DNA from 4 places in the Mesobacillus sp. MER 48 genome. Region 1 is predicted to be linked to each of the others. Evidence: riboswitches for the same ligand, from Rfam matches in the RefSeq annotation. Region 1 holds a riboswitch; each other region holds the start of a gene.

Evidence for each region. Region 1 has a riboswitch for thiamine pyrophosphate ahead of thiC (phosphomethylpyrimidine synthase ThiC). Riboswitches for the same ligand answer to the same signal wherever they lie in the genome.
Region 2: linked by a shared signal. The riboswitch ahead of M3593_RS16145 (3-oxoacyl-ACP reductase) and the one ahead of thiC (phosphomethylpyrimidine synthase ThiC) in region 1 are both predicted to bind thiamine pyrophosphate.
Region 3: linked by a shared signal. The riboswitch ahead of M3593_RS02105 (YkoF family thiamine/hydroxymethylpyrimidine-binding protein) and the one ahead of thiC (phosphomethylpyrimidine synthase ThiC) in region 1 are both predicted to bind thiamine pyrophosphate.
Region 4: linked by a shared signal. The riboswitch ahead of thiT (energy-coupled thiamine transporter ThiT) and the one ahead of thiC (phosphomethylpyrimidine synthase ThiC) in region 1 are both predicted to bind thiamine pyrophosphate.

The regions. Positions count from the first base shown of each region.
Region 1 is NZ_JAMAUR010000005.1:157,672-161,488, forward strand. Features, by position in the region: gene M3593_RS17470 (ASCH domain-containing protein) at 1-18, shown strand, start outside; gene M3593_RS17475 (YdhK family protein) at 302-883, opposite strand; gene M3593_RS17480 (HAD family hydrolase) at 902-1,219, opposite strand; TPP riboswitch at 1,754-1,868, shown strand; gene thiC (phosphomethylpyrimidine synthase ThiC) at 2,039-3,784, shown strand.
Region 2 is NZ_JAMAUR010000004.1:269,343-273,159, reverse strand. Features, by position in the region: gene thiE (thiamine phosphate synthase) at 1-135, opposite strand, end outside; gene thiD (bifunctional hydroxymethylpyrimidine kinase/phosphomethylpyrimidine kinase) at 108-950, opposite strand; gene thiM (hydroxyethylthiazole kinase) at 947-1,759, opposite strand; gene M3593_RS16145 (3-oxoacyl-ACP reductase) at 1,816-2,577, opposite strand; TPP riboswitch at 2,652-2,761, opposite strand; gene M3593_RS16140 (hypothetical protein) at 2,819-2,974, opposite strand; gene M3593_RS16135 (hypothetical protein) at 2,967-3,104, opposite strand; gene pepT (peptidase T) at 3,238-3,817, shown strand, end outside.
Region 3 is NZ_JAMAUR010000001.1:421,374-425,190, reverse strand. Features, by position in the region: gene M3593_RS02115 (ABC transporter ATP-binding protein) at 1-299, opposite strand, end outside; gene M3593_RS02110 (ECF transporter S component) at 283-879, opposite strand; gene M3593_RS02105 (YkoF family thiamine/hydroxymethylpyrimidine-binding protein) at 879-1,481, opposite strand; TPP riboswitch at 1,582-1,680, opposite strand; gene M3593_RS02100 (hypothetical protein) at 1,758-2,006, opposite strand; gene M3593_RS02095 (hypothetical protein) at 2,227-2,415, shown strand; gene M3593_RS02090 (hypothetical protein) at 2,538-2,780, shown strand; gene M3593_RS02085 (hypothetical protein) at 2,823-2,981, opposite strand; gene M3593_RS02080 (hypothetical protein) at 3,160-3,582, shown strand; gene fdhF (formate dehydrogenase subunit alpha) at 3,773-3,817, shown strand, end outside.
Region 4 is NZ_JAMAUR010000008.1:61,857-65,673, forward strand. Features, by position in the region: gene feoB (ferrous iron transport protein B) at 1-504, opposite strand, end outside; gene M3593_RS20335 (FeoA family protein) at 504-728, opposite strand; gene thiT (energy-coupled thiamine transporter ThiT) at 981-1,577, opposite strand; TPP riboswitch at 1,685-1,792, opposite strand; gene M3593_RS20345 (histidine kinase N-terminal domain-containing protein) at 2,037-3,167, shown strand; gene M3593_RS20350 (dicarboxylate/amino acid:cation symporter) at 3,407-3,817, opposite strand, start outside.

The sequences.
Region 1 (3,817 bases):
TGGGAGTATGATGTTTAAAGCACCTGTTCAATGGGATAACACGTTTGGTTGAGAAGAAGAAAACATAATAACATGTTTATTAACACAGGTTTTAGTAAGTTAATCAGTAATAAAAATAACAATACAACAAAAGGGTCAGATTATATCTGTTCTTCAGCATTCGCACCTGTTTGTTTAAGCAGCATTCTTTAAGATAAACCTATTCTTAACAGCGTAGTAGCCCCTAGATTCAGGCATATGTAAGAAAAAATCCACTCTTAATGGAAAGCCATTAAGAGAAGGATTTTTTGTTATTGAAAATTTATTTCTGCGGCGATAGTTCACTTTCTATGACCCATTTATGGTTTTTTACTTCTTTACCTGTTTCAGTATTTTTGAAATCTACCATATAAACCGTTGTTTCTTCGGCTGAATCAATTACAGCAGTGGCTCCATTCATCCCCTTCATATGGTCTGCATTCAATTTGACTTCATCGCCAGGCTTGAATGGTTCTTTGCCTGCGTTCTCAATTTCTTCATGAATGACCCATTTATGGTCCTCTACGCGTTCACCACCATTTGTAGGAGTATAGGAAACCGAATAAACTGTTGTATTATAGGCTCCTGCAATGGTTGCAACTGCCCCGTCCATTCCCTTCATATGTTTTGCGTGCATGACAGCTTGGCTCCCAACCGGGTAGGTTGGATTTTCCGCAACTTCTAGTTCTTCGGGAACCTCACCTGAACTTGAATGATCCATTTCCATATGTTCATTGGATTCTTCCGTTTTTTTATCTGCGTTATTTTCAGGTGGAGCTGAAGTGTTGTTGTTTCCGTTACAAGCAGATAAAACGAGAGCCATAATCAGAGTGATTATAATGGACAAAAATTTATTGGATTTCATTAAAAATCATCCTTTCTTCTATTTGGATTTTTTAATCAATACAATTCCCTTTGCAATAGGATGGTTCGATTGGGTTTCAACTGAATATGCCAGGGTTAAAAGTTCTTCCTCACTTATTCCCTGGACAGGAAAAATATCTGTTACTCCGAAGTTTCCCTCGGTTAGTGTCCCCGTGTTATCAAAAACAATCCGAACTCCTTTATATGTCCCTTCGGATGCCACTCTATTAGGAATTAACAATCCCTTTTTCGCTGCTATGGCGGTTGACCGTGATGTTACTAAAGGACCCGCCAAACCAAGTGCATGAGGGCAAGCGATAATTAAAACAGTAACCATTCGTTCCAAAGCAAATTCGAAATCACCTGTGGCAGCCCAATAGGCAAGTGTAATGATACCCGCAAGAACTGCTGCGCAAAATAGCCATTTATGCCATTGTGGTTCCTCCTTTCAGAAGTATCAAAGTTAACCATTATTTTTCCGAAAACAATGTCCTAATCGCGTGATAAGCATTCGATATTTTTATACCCTACACCCCTATCGTAAAACTTATTTTTTATATGGCTTTCTAACAGAAGAGGTACTGTATGAACTTGAAATGAGGGATTTTTTAAAAATGATTAATAACATAAGTCAACCAGCCTTTACGAAGCTGTGTTAATCGTCTTCATGTTTTTAGAATAATGATAGAATTTCATGTAATTATTTGTACTTTCTAAGGAAGAGGGAGAATTTGGTCGGTATTTGTCTAAGGGCTTCTTTAGCTAAACTCCTTGAAAGTGTGTTCTATTGTCCATATAGGCAATAAGCACTCTATTGCTTAAAAAACTTTTCTTTATTTTTCGTATTGTGTATACTCGAAGGGAACTGAATAGCAATAACTAGGGGTGCCCAATAGCTTGGGCTGAGAAAGGGACGCGTTAAAGTTCCTTGACTCTTTGGACCTGATCTGGATCATACCAGCGTGGGGAAGTTGACAAGTGCACAGTCTTTTTGTGCAGAGACATTCGCGGTTAAAGCCGGTCCATCTTTATGTGGGCCGGCTTTTTTACATACTAGGGAATTTCCCAGGTGCCAGATCTCGTCCCTCAATTTTAAAAAAGGGAGAGATGATCAGTGAAAACAGCAAAATCATTAAACCAGGACAGCATTTCGATTATGGCAAGCTTCTCTGGGAGCAAAAAAGTCTATGTGGAGGGCTCGCAGCCTGATATTAGGGTTCCGATGCGAGAGATTGAATTAAGTCCGACCAGCGGATCTTTTGGAGAGGAAACCAATGAGCCGGTTCGCGTATATGATACGAGCGGTCCCTATACGGATCCTGCTTATACACCCGATCTTAGAAAGGGTCTTCCTCCACTGAGGAGCAGGTGGATTCAGAGACGAGGGGATGTTGAAGCGTATGAGGGCCGGAAAATAAAGCCCGAGGACAATGGATACTCAAGTGAGCATGACCCGAGGGCAAATGATAAGGTTTTTCCGGACCTATCGCGTAAGCCATTGAGGGCGAAGGAAGGGAAGAATGTTACCCAGCTGCATTATGCCAAAAAGGGAATCATTACGCCGGAGATGGAGTTCATAGCGATACGGGAGAATATGGACCCGGAATTTGTGAGATCTGAAGTGGCAAGGGGCAGGGCCATCATTCCTTCCAATATCAATCATCCTGAGACTGAACCCATGATTATCGGCAGCAACTTTCATGTCAAAATAAATGCGAACATTGGGAACTCGGCCGTCTCCTCGTCCATTGAGGAAGAAGTGGAAAAAATGACGTGGGCTACCCGATGGGGTGCAGATACAATCATGGATTTGTCTACAGGAAAAAACATTCATACGACACGCGAATGGATTATCCGGAATTCAGCTGTTCCGGTTGGCACCGTTCCGATTTACCAGGCGCTTGAAAAAGTGAATGGCATTGCTGAGGACCTTAGCTGGGAAGTGTTCAAAGATACGCTCATTGAACAAGCTGAGCAAGGGGTTGACTACTTTACCATCCATGCAGGCGTCTTGTTGCGGTATGTTCCGCTGACTGCCAGACGATTGACTGGAATTGTCTCAAGAGGCGGTTCGATCATGGCTCAATGGTGCCTTCATCACCATAAAGAAAACTTCCTTTATACACACTTTGAAGAAATCTGCGAAATCATGAAGGCATATGATGTGGCCTTCTCTCTGGGAGATGGTTTGCGCCCTGGATCGATTGCTGATGCCAATGACGAGGCCCAATTTGCTGAGCTCAAAACACTTGGGGAGTTGACGAAGCTTGCGTGGGAGCATGATGTACAGGTAATGGTAGAGGGACCCGGGCATGTTCCGATGCATTTAATCAAGGAGAACATGGATAAGCAGCTGGAGATTTGCCAGGAAGCGCCATTTTATACACTAGGACCGCTAACCACTGACATCGCGCCGGGATATGACCACATTACATCTGCGATCGGAGCTGCGATGATCGGCTGGTACGGTACAGCTATGCTCTGTTACGTAACGCCAAAGGAACATTTGGGACTGCCGAACAAAGACGATGTGCGTGAGGGTGTGATCACCTACAAAATTGCCGCCCATGCCGCTGATCTGGCAAAGGGCCATCCTGGAGCGCAAAAAAGGGACGATGCCCTGTCGAAAGCCCGTTTTGAATTCCGTTGGAGAGATCAGTTCAATCTTTCATTGGATCCTGAACGCGCATTGGAATACCACGACGAAACATTGCCGGCTGAAGGTGCAAAAACTGCTCACTTCTGTTCTATGTGCGGACCTAAATTCTGCAGCATGAGAATCTCCCATGATATCCGGAACTATGCAAAAGAGCATAAGCTAGAGCCGGAGGACGCAATCAAGAGGGGACTTGTTGAAAAAGCAGAGGAATTTAAAAAAGCCGGAGGAAAGCTTTATCAATAAGAACTGATTAAAAAGGGGAGCCGCTTTCTATTT
Region 2 (3,817 bases), on a different contig from region 1:
GTATTGAAAAATCGTGATCCCTCCGCGAATCGCTGCTTCAAGCACAGTAACGGGATCCTGTAAGCAATTCGTGCTGCCGGCGATAAAATATATCTTCAGCAAGCTTCTCATCTTTTCAGGACAGATTCTTGACATGAGGAGACCCCGCTTTCTCTTTTCATATTGTAGGCCCAGTGATTAGTCGGCCCATGTCCATTTCCGATCATCAGCGGGTTGGCAATGGCTGCCTGGATGAACTCCTTAGCAACCGAAACCGCTTGATGGACCGAAGAACCTTTTGCAAGCTGTGCTGTGATAGCTGCAGAAAAAGTACAGCCTGTGCCATGGGTGTTATTCGTCTCAATCCTTGGAGTGGAGAAGTAAGCAAATTCCTTTCCGTCAAAGAGGACATCAACAGATTCGTTTGTTTCCTCATCATGCCCGCCTTTTATCACTACATTTTTCGCTCCAAAGGCATGAATTCGTTTAGCCGCTTCCTTTTTTTCATCCGTACCGCGAATCGACATGCCTGTCAGCACTTCGGCTTCGGGGATATTCGGGGTGATGATGAGACAGAGCGGAAGCAAATGTTTTTTCAGGGCCGATACAGCCTCCTGCTGGAGCAATGAGGCTCCTCCCTTCGCAATCATGACAGGATCGATAACGACCTTTTCCCAGCCGAACTGCTTTATTTTTTCCGAGACCGCTTGTATGATTTCCGCGTTAAAAAGCATTCCTGTTTTCAGGGCATCCGCTCCAATGTCCTCACCGACTGATTGGATCTGCTCTGCTACCGCCTCTGCGCTCATCGGAAAAACTCCCTGGACACCAAGCGTATTTTGCGCGGTAACAGCAGTCAGGGCAGATGTGCCAAATACCTTCAGTTCCTGGAATGTCTTCAGGTCAGCCTGGATTCCGGCTCCCCCGCCGCTGTCAGATCCTGCGATTGTAAGTGCTTTTTTCATATTCATTTACCTCCTCTTTCAAAAGAACTTTTACTGTAGATTTCCTCAGCATCCAAACGGTAGAGCTGGTTCAGGAACTCCACTTGAAAACTCCCTGGTCCCTGCAAGGCACTTTTGTCAGCGGCAACTTCGGCTGCCACTCCGTAAATGCTCAATGCAGCAGTTGCTGCTTTCAAAAAATCCTTTTCCACTGCTGTGAATGCCCCGATTACTGAGGTCAGCAGGCATCCGGCACCGGTTACCTTCGTAAGGATTGGATGTCCATTTCTGACGACTAACGTAGATTCCCCATCTGTAATAACGTCTTCCTTACCTGTCAGCGCAACAATCGTATTCAATTTTTGAGCAGCGGATTCTGCCAGCTCGATCACATCCCCATCTGAATCACCTGCGTCAACACCGCGTATGTTCCAGGCTTCCCCTGCTACATTGGCAATTTCCGCGGCATTTCCTCTTATGACCGAAATCTCCAGTTCCTCCATCAGCCTTCTTGCAGTTTCCGTCCGATAAGCAGTCGCCCCGGAACCAACCGGATCAAGGATGACTGGAACTCCATGCTCATTTGCCGCTTTGCCGGCAATCAACATAGATTCGACGACTTGAGGCGTCAACGTCCCAATATTCAGCACAAGGCTGCCCGCTATGCTTGCCATTTCGGCAACTTCCTCTTGTGCATAGGCCATCACTGGAGATGCACCAAGAGCCAGCAGCCCATTGGCGGTAAAATTCGTGACCACAACATTCGTGATGTTATGTACAAGTGGATTCTCTCTGCGGACCTTCTCCAGCAAACCAGCAATCTCTCGTTTTTCCATTCCAATTCCTCCTTCATCCATCCTCAGACCGCCTCTGCGACCTGAATTCCATCTCCTTAATCCATCACCAGCCCGCCGTCTACGACCAGATTTTGTCCGGTAACTGCACGCGCCCATGGTGAGGCGAAGAACAAAATTGAGTCTGCAACTTCTGTGGGATCGGTGACTTTTCTAAGAGGTGTTGAAGATTCGATTAGCTGGAATACTTCCTCAGAAGTAGCTGAGCTTGCGTCGGTCATTTTTAGCAGTCCTCCCGAAACCATATTGACGGTAATGCCATACTTTCCAAGATCATTCGCCATATTTCTTGTGAACCCCAGCAGCGCAGCCTTGCTTGTTGTGTAGTCATGGTAGGCGACAACTGGATTCTGGAAGAGGTTCGTGCCAATATTAATGATTCTGCCAAACTTCTTTTCTTTCATATTTGGCAATCCCGCCTGGATGGTATTCAATGAACCGCGGACAGCTCCCTCAAGCTGCTGTTGGTAATCCTCCCAGTTCACTGCAAAAGCATCCTTATTCGCCACAGGATCAAACTTAAAATTGACCAAAGCATTATTGACGATGGTCGTAATCGGTGCCCCAAAATGTTCTTTTGCCAACCTGAACATGCTTTTGACCTGTGCAGGATCACGCACATCCGCCCTTAGAGCAAGGGCATTTTCGCCAATGGTCTCTGTCAGAGCCTTTGCCTTTTCTTCATTCTGAAAATAGTTGATGACAACTTTTGCACCTTCCCTTGCAAAAGCTTTGACCGTTTCTGCACCAAGGCCACGGCTTCCTCCAGTTATTAAAACTACTTGATCTTTTAACTCCATTTGTTTCAACCTCCTTAAAATATAAAAAGCCAGATCCATATATAATGGACCTGGCTTAAAAGCAAAGTAAGAAAACTTCTCTCACACTACTTTCCTACGCTGGTATTACCCAGATCAGGTCCGAAGGGTTAAAAGACTTAGCGTCTTCCTCTCAGCCAGCAGAAGGGCACCCCTAGTAGTAAATCGAATATTCAGTTGTCTTTATCCTAGCCTTATCTCCTATATATGTAAAGTAAGAAGTTCATATTCTGCTATTTTTTAGTTCTTCATTGATTTCTTCCAGTAGTCTAAGCTGATGGTCCTGCTTTTGGATGATACTTGCAGTTAATTTTTGCAGTGTAATCGTTATCGACCAGAGTGACAGCAGCAACACAATGATGAGGCCAAGATCAATCATCTTTCTTTTTCCCTTCGGTTAAATCGTCAAATGGAGTGTAATGATTGCTTGGCAAATTACCTGAGCGGATTATCTTGAAAATCAGATAAAACACGACAAACAGCACTATGAACGTGAAAAAATACCCCATACTGTCCAGCCTCCTTTACTTTCATTATACAATAAACATGATACAAAAAATGGAATTTTCATTCTTTTTAAAATGGTCTTCTTGATCATCTGTGCTAATATGAAAATATACATATGAATGGGAGATGAAAGCAATGAAAAACGAGATAATCGAAAGATTCACCTCTTATGTCAAAATCGACACACAGTCCAATGAAAACAGTGAGACCACTCCATCGACCGAAGGCCAGCTCACCCTTGCCAATATGCTTGTCGAGGAACTAAAATCGATTGGCATGGAGGAAGTCACGATTGATGAAAACGGTTATGTGATGGCAACACTTCCTGCAAATACCGATAAGGATGTCCCAACCATCGGGTTCCTTGCCCACGTCGATACGGCAACTGATTTTACAGGCAAAAATGTCAATCCGCAGGTTGTCGAAGACTTCGATGGCAATCAGATCATCCTGAATAAGGAGCAGAATATCATCCTGTCGCCAGCGGATTTCCCTGAACTGCCTCAATATAAAGGCCATACATTAATTACGACCGATGGAACGACTCTTCTAGGCGCTGACAACAAAGCAGGGATTGCCGAAATCATGACGGCGATGGCTTATTTGATCAAGCACCCTGAAATCAGGCATGGTAAAATCCGTGTTGCTTTCACTCCGGATGAAGAAATTGGCAGAGGCCCTCATAAGTTTGATGTAAAAGCATTCGATGCAAAAT
Region 3 (3,817 bases), on a different contig from region 1:
TGAGAATCTGGATCCTGCATGACCAAACCGATTTTTTGATTGATCTCTCCAGGAGCGAACGAGGAGATCTCAAGGCCTTTATATTGGATGCTTCCAGTTTTGATTCCGCCGATAGAGTCTGGATAAAGATTATTTAGACAATAAGCGAGGGTGCTTTTCCCGGAACCGCTTGGACCAAGTATAAAAATGTTCTCATTTTCATTAATATTAAAAGAGATATTTTCAAGTATGGAATCGTCCTCAAACTTGAAGTTTAAATTGGAGACTTCAAGCAAGGGAGTCTTATGCTGGCCGCTCATCGGCAAGCTTTTCCTTTCTTGCTTCTTTTCCAAGAGGGAAGCTATTCAGTGCCCCGGTCCTGGCAAGGCTGTCACTTATGTATTTGCCTGATAGTCCGGCTAGCAGTGCCCCGCTTAATAATCTTACAAAAAACATTGCTGCCACATAGCCTGGGGATAAAGCAGAAAATCCTCCCAAAAAATATCCCCAGACAAAACTGGTGATGGAAGATCCCATACCTGCAGTAATCAGTACCCATGTTGAGTAGTTTTTCCATTTTGTTGCGGCGAAGACTGCTTCAGCTCCCAGTCCCTGAATAAGACCTGCAAGGATCAGTCTTGGTCCTACGGCATTTCCAAGCATAACTTCTATTATGGCCGCTATGGTCTCTGACAGTACAGCTGCTCCAGGCTTTCTGATGATATAGGCAGCGATGATTGAAACAATGAACCAAATACCAAAAATCAAATCATAGCCTATCATACCGAATAACCCGACCAGAACATTTCCCACCTGTAAAAAAAGCAGGTACACGACACCGAAAACGACTGCAAGGACGGATAACACAATCACTTCACGAAGTTTCCAATTTTCGATCATTATTTTGCCTCCTTTCTTGAAGGACTATTTGCTGACATGGTTACAGTCATTACAATATGGGAAGAATCACTGGACCTCGCTCCGTCAAATGCTTTTTCTAAACCAGTGAATACCTGGTTCGCATCCCCATCAAGCCTGGAGGCATAATGCACTCCGCCACCGAACACACCTTGTTCCTCAACGGTCTTAATTTGATCCATGATTACCTCCATATAATTCGCTATTCCCAGTGGATAGAGTGCGAACTGGCAGGCAACTTCCTGGCTGATGCTGTTTGAGAGTTTTTCATTTAGCAATATGGAGTCTTCTGCCATCAAGGTATCGCCTGCAGAATCGCCAGGGCATCCATTTGAAAAGGTAGCATTCAGGACTACATGGTCTCCGCCTTTTGAAGCATTTAAAAAGATTGCTTTAACAACATCAAATACATGTTCAGACCGCCCGCGTGCACAGGTGCTAATATCATCTGTCTTCATCCATACTTTTGTTGTGTCTACTTCTTTCAGTGCTGACAGGATTATTTCCACGAATCTGTCTGACATGGGGTAAATCGAAAATCTTGCCCCAGTAATCTCGCTTGTACCGCACAAATTCTTTTCCATTTTCTCAACGACTCCCTTTTTTTAAGTCTCGGAAAAACAAAAACTGCATCCAGCGTGATGGATGCAGTCGAATACTATCGCTTATAAAAAAGGGGAACGATGAGTTTCTCCCGCACTTCCCCACGCTGGTATTATCCAGATCGAGTAATAAGGGTCAGAACAAAGTTCTTCTCAGCAAAAAGCTCCCCTAGTGCAAAAATCTATGCAGTTGTTGTTTCCAAAATTATCTTAAAGCAATTGTCCGGAATTGTAAATGGTTAATTATTTAAAAATAAATCATTCATAATCCTGGTGAAAAACCTTTCTAAGGCGGTATTCATCCAGAGTACCAAGTTCACTGTTGAGAAGCAATTCCATTTCCTCTAATGCACTTTTCGTAACCAAAGGATCACTTATGGCCCAGTTAACAGTATAAACGAAGTAATAATCTTTGATTTGGCGGAAAATAACTACGGAGTTAGGATACTTGTCAAATTGAGCTTTAATATTATATCTTTTTGTGTATGACCATATTGTCAGTTTCATAGATTATCTCCATCTTTTATCTTCTAAAAGGCATATATTTATAAGATACCCCTTGCGGATGGGGCGGAAACTGGTTCCGGGAACAACATAGTGTTTTATACTGAAGGAATATGCTAAAATAGAGGTCGTTGCAGTATAGTTAGCGACATATATCTACATAATATCAGATTGCTAGCAGATAGATAGAAGTTTTTGAAGGAGTTGGAGGGAAGTCAGCATTATGAATGAAGCCCAAAGGATTCAGTTAAACGTCAGGGTATCCAAAGAGACCTCGGACAAGCTTGATGAAATTGTAGAATACTATCAGGAAAATACGAAAATTGGCAGGATCTACAAAGGTGATGTTTTGACAGATATTATCGAAAAATCATATGAAATCATGCTCAAACAGAAGAGGCTGAATAGATAAAAACAGTGTGACAAATTGTCAATGAGTAAATGTGGCAAAATATTGAACAAAATAGTTGCGCTAATCAATAATTAGTCGTATTATTTAAATAATCTGAATAAACGATAAGGTGGTTATTGATTATGATGCGTATGGCAATTGCAGGTGTAGCCGGCTTTGTCCTTGTGTTCATTGAATCATATATTGTCATGGTCCTAAAAAATTATGAAGCGATCGATTTTGGGGGGATCGCCCCGTTTGTCAGTGTCTGGACAATGAATTTTTTCCTTGTTTTCTCAATTTTGACCCATATTAAATTTTGGTATGAAGACCGTGAAGCTCAGCGTGAAGAAGAAGCTGCAGAAAGAGATAGGTTCATCAGTTAATTAAGACGGAGAAAGGCAAAATCGCCTTTCTCTTTTTTTTTATTATGCATTTTCCCCATTTTCAATTCGGTCACGTTCTGCTTCTTCAGCCGCAATCCTTAATTCCTGAAAGAATAGCTGATCATTGCACACCATGCTGTGCTGCTGATCATGTTCAAGTTCCTGTTCAGATTTAATAATGTTGTTTTGCTCTCTTTTCACTTGATTCATCCTCCTTACTTTATACTTCTCAGTGTTTAATTTCCCTTACCTGCAAAAATCATGCAAACATATTTCTATTTTCAAAGTATTTTCCCAATACCAATATTTATACAAACCTTTAATCAAGCTTGGCCGGATGAGGAAGACTATATCAAAAATAGTAAAGGAGTTAGCCCAAATGGAAGCCATTTATTATTATGATGATCAAGTTCATTATCTTAAAATTGAGATTTTAGCAACTTCTAAAGAATCATCTTGGCAGGCTTACGTTTTTGACGATAATTGGAATGATATCCTTAGCAGTGCTTCATCTATATCCGAGAGGTTCACAGAGACAATCGAGTTTGCTAAGGAAGCATTTGGCATCCGAGGAAGGCTATCTATAGTGGAAGATCTTCCTCTTGATAACTCGCTTAAGGAGGCATTGGAGATAATGTTATTCCATTTGCAGGCATTGCTATTTTCGTCAGCTATCTTAGTAGAAAACGACTGCGAAGCATTGGAACGTTATGGTTTTACAAAGGAAATCACAGCTGAGGGAAGAACTTTTTATCTCCTCGTCTCTGATGAAGCGGAACAGGACTCATGCAGGTTTTTATAAGCCAACACGAGCAAGTTGATTTATAAGAATGAAGCCTTTTCTTTTCTAAATGAAAAGGCTTTTTGTATGCAAGAGCAAAGATTATTGCCATGGCAGTGTTTTAAAAAACACCAATAAAAATGGTTAATGTTTATTCCTGAAAGGGTAGGAGAAAGGGGAGTGATTTATATACAGAAAGGAAGATGAGGCTTTGTCTGGCAAAATTAATGTAACTATCAACGGTGCCGAAGTGACG
Region 4 (3,817 bases), on a different contig from region 1:
ATACACAAGATTTGTTTTGCCAGTTCCTGACGGTTCTCTTGTCGCAAGTTCAGCAAGTTCGTTACAGCCCTTTCCTGATCTTGCCACGACAGGAGCAACATGGACCCCTAATGATTTTGACAACTGTTCAATATCGACTTGTATGCCCCTGTTTTTTGCAACGTCAAGCATATTCAAACCAATAGTGATCGGGGCGCCATATTCCAGAAGCTGCAGGGTAAGGTGCAAATTACGCCTTAATTGCGACGCATCGAGGATATTCAAAAGTTTCTCGAACGAATCCTCCAGGAAAAAGTTCGTAACCACACCCTCATCCTTCGACAATGGATTGAGCGTATAGACTCCTGGTAAATCAATCAGCTGATCCTTTCCATTCTTGAAAAGGCCAACTTTCTTTTCGACCGTTACTCCGCTCCAGTTGCCAACATATTCATATGATCCTGTTAAGTTATTAAATAACGAAGTTTTTCCGGTATTCGGATTGCCGATAAGCGCTATGTTCATCATACTCGCTCCACTTCGATCCGTAATGCTTCCTTGCGGCGGATACCTATGCATTGGCCGCATGATTCAACCATGACCGGGCCGCCAAAAGGCAGAATGCATTTTATGCATACTTCCGATCCTTCAGAAATCCCGAAATCAAGCAATCTTCTTCTGACATATTTGTCAGTTCCAGCAATATTCATGATCCGGCCTTTTTCACCAGTCTTTAATTTTCCCAGCATAGCCATCACCTTTTTTCAGTTTGTTAGTTTTTTATATCTAATTGAGAATGATTATCTTTATTTAATCAGTTTCAGGTCACTTTCACTGTGACATAAATCACAAAACACACTTATAACATATGAGAATATGGAAAACTCCATAGAATTGACAATTTTTCCGAGTTTCAGTTTCACGCTCATCACATACCTTAACGGGTATATTATAAAGGTGAAAAAGGAGAGCTGAATGAATTGTCAGCTCTCCTTGATATATCACATTTTATTGCTTACAAGTGTCGATTTGACCATCCTTGATGGAGCATAGCCAATGACAAGAATAATGATAATTGCGCTTAAAATCATACTTGGAATCATATAGGTTCCGTTATAGATGAGTGAATACAGCCAAGCCGGCTGTCCTTCTGGCGCCCAAACTCCGAAAAAGACCCAGCCGGAAAAGAAATGGGCGATAAAGCGAAGCAGGCTTCCAAGGAAGGTCCCCGCGATGATCAATCCTATCCACCTCTTTTTATATCCATTCCTGATATTCTCTTGGATCTGTCTTGCAAAAATACCGGCAAACCCTAATACAGTGAAGGCCACCAAATAATCGATGATTCCCTGGACAGGATGGAATATTTGCGAGAATCCCAGGATGAATTGCAGTAGTCCCAGCAGAAGCCCTGTGATGGCTCCTCCCTTGATTCCCCAGCGAAATGCCATCAGGAAAACCGGTACCATCGCGATTGATACTGAACCGCCCTGCGGCCAGATTCGAGAAAATAAAAATCCCGAGAATAAATCCAACAAATAAGCCAGTGCGGAAAACACTGCCACTTCCACTAAAAATAATGTTTGTTTTTGCTTCATAACTGTTCCTCCTTCTTTCCAGAATGAGGTCCGTTTTCAACACGCCTTTTCTGCTTCAGAAACAAAAAAAGCAATCAGGGGATCGATATAGGATTCCCATGATTGCTTTCCTATCGCATCCACATTCCTTCGCTAGCATTAACTAACAGGTTCAAAGGGTAAGAACTCGGCCGCTCACTCTCAGCTGCTCTCTGGCAGCTCCCCTTGTGGTTATTATTTAGTTTCTACACTATGAATATACTACTTCTTCTTTCTTATCACAAGTTAAATATTATTTTTCCAATCCTTGTCGAATCAAAAAAGACAAATCTCACCTCAAGTTGCTAAAAATATCGGTCTTTTGTCACGTTTTTATCGATTCGACGCTATTCAGCGGATGTTCTCAATTTTCGACAAAGGGATTTCGAGCTGCACCTCGAATCTTTAATATCGAAAAGAAAAACTGGGGGACTTAATAAAATGCTGCCAATCACGGATAACCGTTTGCTTAGCTTCCTGACTAGTGAAAGGGAACAACTCATTGCCGACTGGGCTGTAAAAATCATCGTCTCGGAAGATGATCCATATAAAGAAAAAATAACCAAGAACGCTGAGAAAATGTATGAAATCATTCTCTCTGTTTTTTCCAAGACAAATGAAGAACTGGAGGACCACCTCCAAAAACTTGCCTTTATGGTAGGAGAAGAACGAGTTCGCGCAGACATCAATATTGGGGATTTTGTCTACAATGTCAATTCAGGACGATCTGTACTTTACAAGCACCTGCACAAAATGAATATGGAATGGGAAGATATGCAGGAGTCCATCAACCGAATCAATTACTGTTTTGATACCTTCCTGTATTACGCAGTATCTTACTACAATGAACAGAAAAACAAAATCATTGAGGAAAAAAACCAATTCATCGACTCCACCCATAAGGACCGGCTGACATTGCTCGGCCAGATGACGTCAAGTTTTATCCATGAATTCCGCAATCCGCTGACTTCTATCCAGGGATTTATCCAGCTGTTGAGATCCGAACACGAGGATATGAAGTATCTTGATATCATTTCCGGGGAGCTTGAACAACTCAATTTCCGGATCTCTCAATTTCTGCTTCTTTCTAAAAAAGAACTAATTGGAAAGGAAAAAAAACTTTTCTCATTAAACAGAATGATTGATGAGGTTTTAAATTTCCTTTATCCCAGCATCCTCGACACCAATGTACGGATTGCCAAGGAAGTAGCAGATGACATGGAATTGTATGGATATTCCGATGAAATCAGACAGGTCTTGATCAATATCATCTTTAATGCAATTGATGTGTTGAGCCAGTATCGTGCTGACCCTAAAATTGAAATCAAGGGATACTTCGTGAATGATACACATATAAAAATCGAGATTTCCAATAATGGACCGGTCATTCCCGACCAGTTGCTGAAGACGATTTTCGAGCCATTCGTCACAACAAAAACGCTCGGAACCGGCCTAGGGTTATTTGTCTGCCGGGAAATAATCGAGAAGCACAAAGGCATACTTGCATGCTCATCAGAGCCAGATAAAACTTCATTCATCATGCTTTTGCCATTAATAAGGATGGAGAACTAACATCACAAAAAGACCCTTGCCGGTGCCGGCAGGGTCTTTTATTTAGGCTCTTTTCTCAAACTTTGTTGCTATTGACTACTAAATTGGATTGAATGACCTAGTTTTCTTTATAAAATTCAAGCTTATTATGAGAAAAGAGCTTGCACACTTAAAAACGAACTGCAAAATTGCTTATAGCACGTTAAAATCGGCTTTAAGATTTTAACAACAATCTTTACGAAAACAGCCTTTATTTATTCTTAATATTCAAGTGTACGATTGTCCTCTGTACTTGTGATTCTTCTTTTCTCTTTTTGAACAACATGTTTTTTCTCCGTTTCAGCAACAATGACTGCACATGCTGCATCTCCTGTGATATTCACAGCTGTTCGCGCCATATCAAGAAGACGGTCAATTCCCAGGATCAACCCGATGCCTTCAACAGGCAGGCCGACAGACTGGAGAACCATTGCCAGCATGATCAAGCCTACGCCCGGCACACCTGCTGTTCCAATACTTGCAAGTACAGCCGTTAAAACGACTGTCAACAGCTCAGTCATTGAAAGGTCTACTCCATAAACCTGGGCAATAAAGACAGTCGCTACACCCTGCATGATTGCAGTTCCGTCCATATTGATCGTAGCGCCAAGCGGCTGGACAAAGCTTGAAAC